One region of the Streptomyces sp. NPDC021115 genome, then DNA from elsewhere that is predicted to be linked to it. Evidence: riboswitches for the same ligand, from Rfam matches in the RefSeq annotation. Region 1 holds a riboswitch; the other holds the start of a gene.
What was found. Region 1 has a riboswitch for S-adenosylmethionine ahead of ACH4TL_RS26810 (aminotransferase class V-fold PLP-dependent enzyme). Riboswitches for the same ligand answer to the same signal wherever they lie in the genome.

Region 2: it holds a riboswitch for S-adenosylmethionine, as region 1 does, so the genes downstream of both, thrC (threonine synthase) here and ACH4TL_RS26810 (aminotransferase class V-fold PLP-dependent enzyme) in region 1, are expected to answer to the same signal.

What each region holds. Positions count from the first base shown of each region.
Region 1 is NZ_JBIRQF010000009.1:183,362-186,920, forward strand. Features, by position in the region: gene trpD (anthranilate phosphoribosyltransferase) at 56-1,135, shown strand; SAM riboswitch class IV at 1,616-1,733, shown strand; gene ACH4TL_RS26810 (aminotransferase class V-fold PLP-dependent enzyme) at 1,886-3,256, shown strand; gene ACH4TL_RS26815 (Lrp/AsnC family transcriptional regulator) at 3,460-3,559, opposite strand, start outside.
Region 2 is NZ_JBIRQF010000008.1:250,576-254,134, forward strand. Features, by position in the region: gene ACH4TL_RS25370 (MoaD/ThiS family protein) at 129-407, opposite strand; gene thrC (threonine synthase) at 404-1,690, opposite strand; SAM riboswitch class I at 1,708-1,849, opposite strand; gene ACH4TL_RS25380 (glucosyl-3-phosphoglycerate synthase) at 2,037-2,984, shown strand; gene ACH4TL_RS25385 (trehalose-6-phosphate synthase) at 3,049-3,559, shown strand, end outside.

The DNA of each region.
Region 1 (3,559 bases):
CTTGCCCTGATCGAGCGCTGATCCATTTGAGCCAGGCATCATTCAGGAGCGGACCATGGACGTTGTGACCCCAGCCGGAGGCGACAGCACCGCGGCGGCCCGCACCTGGCCGGACGTGCTCAGCGCCCTCCTCGGCGGCCAGGACCTCGGTGCCGACGACACCGCCTGGGCCATGGACCGCATCATGCGCGGCGAGGCCACCGACGCCCAGATCGCCGGGTTCGCGGTCGCGCTGCGGGCCAAGGGCGAGACCGTCGCCGAGCTGTCCGGCCTGGTCCGTGCCATGTACGGGCACGCCAGGACGATCGAGGTCCCCGGGCCGGCCGTCGACATCGTCGGCACCGGCGGCGACCGCGCCAAGACCGTCAACATCTCGACCATGTCCGCCCTGGTGGCCGCCGGCGCGGGCGCGCGCGTGGTCAAGCACGGCAACCGTGCCTCGTCCTCCGCGAGCGGTGCCTCCGACGTCCTGGAGAAGCTCGGCGTCAACCTGGAGCTGAGCCCGGCGCGGGTGGCCGAGATCGCGGAGGAGGCGGGCATCACCATGTGCTTCGCGGTCAAGTTCCACCCGTCGCTGCGGCACGTCGCCGCGGCCCGCCGCGAGCTGGGCATCGCCACCCCGTTCAACTTCCTCGGCCCCCTCACCAACCCGGCCCGGGTCCGCTGCCAGGTCACGGGCGTCGCCGACGCCCGGATGGCCCCGATCATGGCCGGGGTGCTGGCCGAGCGCGGCTCCTCGGCGCTGGTCTTCCGTGGCGACGACGGGCTCGACGAGCTGACCGTGACCGCGACGTCCCAGGTGTGGGTGGTCCGGGACGGTGAGGTCCGCCGCGAGACCTTCGACCCGCGCGACATCGGTTTCGACCTGGCCCCCGTGGAGTCCCTCCGCGGCGCGGACGCCTCCCACAACGCGGATGTCGCGCGGCGCGTCCTGGCGGGCGAGACGGGCCCGGTCCGGGACGCGGTCCTCCTGAACTCGGGCGCCGCCCTGGCCACCCTGGACTGGCACCGCGAGCCCGCCGACACCCCCCTCGCCACCCGCATCGCCGCGGGCGCGGCGAGGGCCGCCGAGTCGATCGACTCGGGCTCGGCCCGGGATGCCCTGGAGCGGTGGGTGCGGGCGAGCAACGCGTAGGCGGTACGGACGCGCGCTGGGTGCGGCCCGGCTGGGGGCCTTTGGGTTTCGTTGCCGGGTGCGGCCCGGTGGCCGGGTTGTGCCCACCCGTTCCTCCCCCAGCTACCGCTGGGAGGTGCCCCCTCCGCGGGACGATTGCCCACAGCCCAGGTCACATGCCCGGCCCCTCGGGGGCCCCTCAGCCCTCGGGTGTACCCCCCGGTTTCCGGGTGTGCTCCCAGCACCTCGGGGCGTCCAGCCTCGGGAGGTACCTCAGCCTCCGGTCGTCCCCCCAGTTTCCGGGCGCACCCCCGGCCATCGGGGTGCCCCCCCCCACCAAGCCCGCCAATCCCTCCGGGGGTACCTTCCAGCCTCTCCGGCGTTTGAGGAGCGGGGTCCGGGGGCGGAGCCCCGGGGTCGGGTAGGGGCGGGGTGGGGAACTTGGCGTCCGGGATGCGGACGGGGGTGGCGGTCGGCCCACGGCATGGCATACTCCTCCCAGGTCACGAGCGACAGCGACTTCGGCCCCGGCCCGCTGTCCGGCAACCCTCCGTCCGTGGCGGGGTGCCCCGGGTGATGACCAGGCCGCTCGCAGCGAGGCGTGCGGCAAGCGCGGACCCCTCGCACTAGGGGTCCTGGTGGTCGAGGGAGTTCTTCCGTGACGCAGCGAATGCGCTAGGGCTGTAGAGCCCGTTCCCCCATGGCTCCGCACAATCTCACCGTGCGTCGAGCGAATTTCGCAGCTCCGCAACCCCTTCGGGAGAATTCGCCATGTCCGTGTGCCCTTCTGCTGTCGCGACCCCCACCCCGCTGCCCGTCCTCGGCAGCGACGTCACCGTGCCCCTGGTCACCGGTGGTGAGGTGACGTACGCCGCGCTCGACTACGCGGCCAGCGCGCCCGCCCTGCGGCGGGTGTGGGACGACGTCGCCGCCTACGCGCCCTACTACGGGAGCGTCCACCGCGGGGCGGGTTATCTGTCGCAGCTGTCGACGGATCTGTTCGAGACGAGCCGCAAGGAGGTCGCTGCGTTCCTCGGGTGCCGCGCGGACGACCAGGTGGTGTTCACCCGGTCGACGACCGACTCGCTCAGCCTGCTGGCCGCCGCGCTGCCGACCGGCACGGAGGTGTTCGTGTTCGAGACCGAGCACCACGCCTCGCTGCTGCCGTGGGAGCAGCGGGAGGACACCCGGGTGACCTACCTGAGCGCGCCGCGCTCGCCGCGCGAGGCGGTGGAGACGCTGGAGAAGGCGCTGGCACAGCGAGAGGGCCGGGACGGCGGCCCGGCGCTGGTGTGCGTGACGGGCGCGTCGAACGTGACGGGCGAGCTGTGGCCGGTGGAGGAGCTGGCCGCGGCGGCCCACGCACACGGCGCCCGCATCGTGCTGGACGCCGCGCAGCTGGCCCCGCACCACCCGGTGGACATCACCGCGTCGGACGTGGACTGGGTGGCGTTCTCGGGCCACAAGCTGTACGCCCCGTTCGGGTCGGGCGTCCTGGCGGGCCGGGCCGACTGGCTGCGCGAGGCGCGGCCGTATCTGGCGGGCGGCGGCGCGAGCCGCAAGGTCGCGCGGCGGGACGACGGCGGGGTGGACGTCGAGTGGCACACCACCGCGGCCCGGCACGAGGCCGGTTCGCCGAACGTGATCGGGGTGTACGCGATCGCCTCGGCGTGCAAGGCGCTGACCGAGGCCGGGTTCGACAACCTGGTGGCCCGGGAGCGCCAGCTGATCGCGAAGGTGCGCGAGGGCTTGGCGGAGGTGCCGGAGGTGCGGCTGCTGTCGCTGTTCGGCGACGACGCGCCGCGCGTGGGCGTGCTGTCGTTCGTCGTGGAGGGCTGGAACAGCTCACACTTCGCGGCGGCGCTGTCCGCGGAGTACGGGATCGGCGTACGGGACGGGCTGTTCTGCGCGCATCCGCTGCTGCGGACCCTGCTGGACAGCGAGCCGGGCGACCCGGGGGAGTGCGGCGCGCCCGAGGCCGCCCCGGGCGAGCGCTCCCTGAACGCGATCCGCGTCAGCTTCGGCGCCGGCACCCCGGACGAGCATGTGGAGCGCTTCGTCCGGGCGGTGAAGGAGCTGGTCCGGGACGGCGCGCGGTGGGAGTACCGCACGGAGGACGGCCGCTGCGTGCCCGTGCGCTAGGGGGTGTCTTGCCGATCATGCCGGGCTCCCGACGCCTGGCACGGCACCTCGCGGCCCCGCGCTCGTCGCACGCAGCGCCGCTGCGCTCTCCTCACGCGGGTTGCGAGCTACCGCGCCCCCAGCTACCGCTGGGAGGTGCCCCCTGACGCCGCTCGCTGATCCGGCCTGATCGACAAGACACCCCCTAGGCGCGAGGACAGCGCTCAGCTGTCGAGGCCGATGGCGAACGCCGCTTCCAGGTCGTGCTGCGAGTAGGTGCGGAACGCGATGTGCGTCTCGGTGGAGGCCACGCCGGGGACCTTG
Region 2 (3,559 bases), on a different contig from region 1:
GGCCGATGAGGTAGCCCGGGGGCCGCTGGGGAAGCGGGGCAACTCTATCGCGATTCCACACACGGAATCGCCCCGTCCGGTTCTTCCGGGACGGGGCGATTTCCAGAGGTGAGCGGGGTGATGGGGCGTCAGCAGCCACCCGCGACCGCGGGGATGATCGACACCCCGGAGCCGTCCGGCGTGGCCGTGCCCAGGCCCTCGGCGAACCGCACGTCGTCGTCGTTGACGTAGACGTTCACGAAGCGGCGCAGCTTGCCGGTGTCGTCCAGGACGCGGGCCGCGATGCCCGTGTGGTTCTTCTCCAGGTCCGCCAGGACCTCGGCGAGGGTCGCGCCCTCGGCACTGACCTCGGCCTGGCCGCCGGTGTAGGTACGCAGGATGGTCGGGATTCGGACGTTGACGCTCATGCGAGGCCAGCCTCTCGGAACGAGTCAAGGGTGGGGCGGATGATGGCGGAGGGGCCCGTGGTGGGGGCCACCGCGTCGAGGGTCTTGAGGCCGTCGCCGGTGTTGAGGACGACGGTCGTCAGGGACGGGTCGAGCAGCCCGTCCTCGATCAGCTTCTTGGTCACGCCGACGGTCACGCCGCCCGCGGTCTCCGCGAAGATCCCCTCGGTGCGGGCGAGCAGCTTGATCGCGTCGACCACCTGCTCGTCGGTGACGTCCTCGACCGCCCCGCCGGTGCGGCGCGCGATGTCGAGGACGTACGGGCCGTCCGCCGGGTTGCCGATGGCCAGCGACTTGGCGATGGTGTTCGGCTTCTGCGGGCGCACCACGTCGTGGCCCGCCTTGAAGGCGGCGGAGACCGGGGAGCAGCCCTCGGCCTGGGCACCGAAGATCTTGTACGGCTTGTCCTCGACCAGACCGAGCTTGATCAGCTCCTTGAGCCCCTTGTCGATCTTGGTGAGCTGGGAGCCGGAGGCGATCGGGATGACGATCTGATCCGGCAGCCGCCAGCCGAGCTGCTCGCAGATCTCGTACGCCAGGGTCTTGGAGCCCTCGCCGTAGTACGGCCGCAGGTTGACGTTGACGAAGCCCCAGCCCTCACCCGCCGGGTCGCCGATCAGCTCGCTGCAGAAGCGGTTGACGTCGTCGTACGTGCCCTCGATGCCGACCAGGTCACCGCCGTAGACGGCGGCCATGACGACCTTGCCCGCCTCCAGGTCGTGCGGGATGAAGACGCACGAGCGGAAGCCGGAACGGGCGGCCGCGGCGCCCACCGCGCCGGCCAGGTTGCCGGTGGAGGAGCAGGACAGGGTGGTGAAGCCGAAGGTGCGGGCCGCCTGGACGGCGATGGCGACGACCCGGTCCTTGAAGGAGTGGGTCGGGTTGCCGGAGTCGTCCTTGACGTGCAGCTCGCCGGTCACGCCCAGCTCACGGGCGAGCCGGTCGGCCTTGACGAGCTGGGTGAAGCCCGGGCTCAGGCTGGGGAGGGTGGCCACGTCGGCGGGGACGGGCAGCAGCGGCGCATAGCGCCAGATGTTGTCCGGACCGGCCTCGATCTGCTTGCGCAGCCCCTCCGGGTCGCCGCTGGGAAGCTCGTACGCCACCTCCAGCGGCCCGAAACACGACCCGCACGCGAAGATCGGGCCGAGGTCGAAGCGCTCACCGCACTCGCGGCAGGACAGGGCGACGGCGGGGCCGAAAGCGGCAGCGGAAGTGGTTGAGCTTTCGACAGATTGCACAGCCATGGAGGCGAGGCCCTTTCTCCTCATCTTCCTCGGGACGCATTTCGCCACGAGACGGAATTGGCACCTTCCCGAGCTGGGAGCCTCGCTACAGGACGCGAGACCAGCTGGAGGGTTGCCGGGGCTTCAACGGGCCGTTCCCTCTGCCCCTCTGGATGAGCGGTATGGCCACCGGGCCGGACCCGGGGCATTTGTCCGCACCGTGGCCCCGACATACGGAGGTCACGTGCGTTGTTCAAGACTGTAACCGACGGCCCTGAGGGTTGAGCCAGCCGTCCGAACCGCGAGATGGATCACAACGATCACGCCGAGCGACATCACCGGCGATCACAGCAGGGAGACAAAACAGGTGCTGGATGAGGTGGAGCGCTGGCTGGAGCGCCGCTCCTGGTCGGCCGACGACCGTCCGCTGGACCGCCTGCTGGCCGCGAAGCGCCACGCGGCGACCAGCGTCAGTGTGGTGCTGCCCGCGCTGAACGAGGAGGCGACCGTCGGCGAGATCGCCGCCGCGATCCGCCGCGAGCTGATGACCGAGGCCATGCCGCTGGTCGACGAGCTGGTGGTGCTGGACTCCGGCTCCACGGACCGCACCGCCGAGGTCGCCGCGGCCGCCGGGGCGACCGTGGTGCACCGCGACGCGCTGCTGCCGCGGCTGCCAGCGCTGCCCGGCAAGGGCGAGGTGCTGTGGCGGTCGCTGCTGGCGACCGACGGCGACATCGTCTGCTTCATCGACGCCGACCTGCGCGAATTCGACGCGCGCTTCGTCTCCGGGATCGTCGGCCCACTGCTCACCGACCCCGGGGTGCAGCTGGTCAAGGGCATGTACGACCGGCCGCTGCGGGAGGCCGAGGGCCAGGGCGGCCGGGTCACCGAGCTGGTCGCCCGGCCGCTGCTCAACCTGCACTGGCCGCAGCTGGCCGGGTTCGTCCAGCCGCTGGGCGGCGAGTACGCGGCCCGGCGCTCGCTGCTGGAGCGGCTGCCGTTCCCCGTCGGGTACGGGGTCGAGCTGGGCCTGCTCGTCGACGCGCTGCACACGGTCGGGCTCGACGCCCTCGCCCAGGTCGACATCGGCGTGCGCAAGCACCGGCACCAGGACGGCAAGGCGCTCGGCCGGATGGCCGCGGCGATCTACCGCACCGCGCAGCTGCGGCTGGCCCGCGGCCATCTGGTGCGGCCGCGGCTGACCCAGTTCGAGCGCGGCGAGAACGGCTTCGAGCCGCGGACGACGGCGGTGGACACGGAGGAGCGGCCGCCGATGATCGAGATCCCCGAATACGCGGAGCGGCGCGCGGCGTAACCCTCGCGGGCAGAACAAACCGTACGTACGTTTGCGCCGGGTGCCCGATGGCTAGGCTCGCGACATGGCCGTTGAGCGCAGCGCACCGATCCTCGTCGCGTCCAACCGCGGCCCGGTCTCGTACGCGCTGGGTGAGGACGGTTCGCTCACCCCCAAGCGCGGGGGCGGCGGGCTGGTCTCCGGGCTGAGCGCGATCGGGCCCGACGCGGGCGCGGTCTGGGTGTGCGCCGCGCTCGGCGACGGCGACCGCGAGGCGGCGCGGCGCGCCCGGGCGGGCCATCTGCCCGCCGACCACACCGGCGGCCAGCAGGTCCGGATGCTGGACATCGCGCCCGACGTCTTCGCCGCCGCGTACAACGGCGTCGCGAACTCGGTGCTGTGGTTCGTCCACCACCTGCTCTACCAGACCCCCGTCGAGCCGGTCTTCGACGCGGAGTTCCGCGCCCAGTGGGCGGCGTACGAGGCGTACAACGCGGCCTTCGCCGACGCGCTCGCCCAGGAGGCGGCCGAGGGCGCGGTCGTGCTGGTGCAGGACTACCACCTGGCGCTGGTCCCCGGGCTGCTCCGGGCGCGCC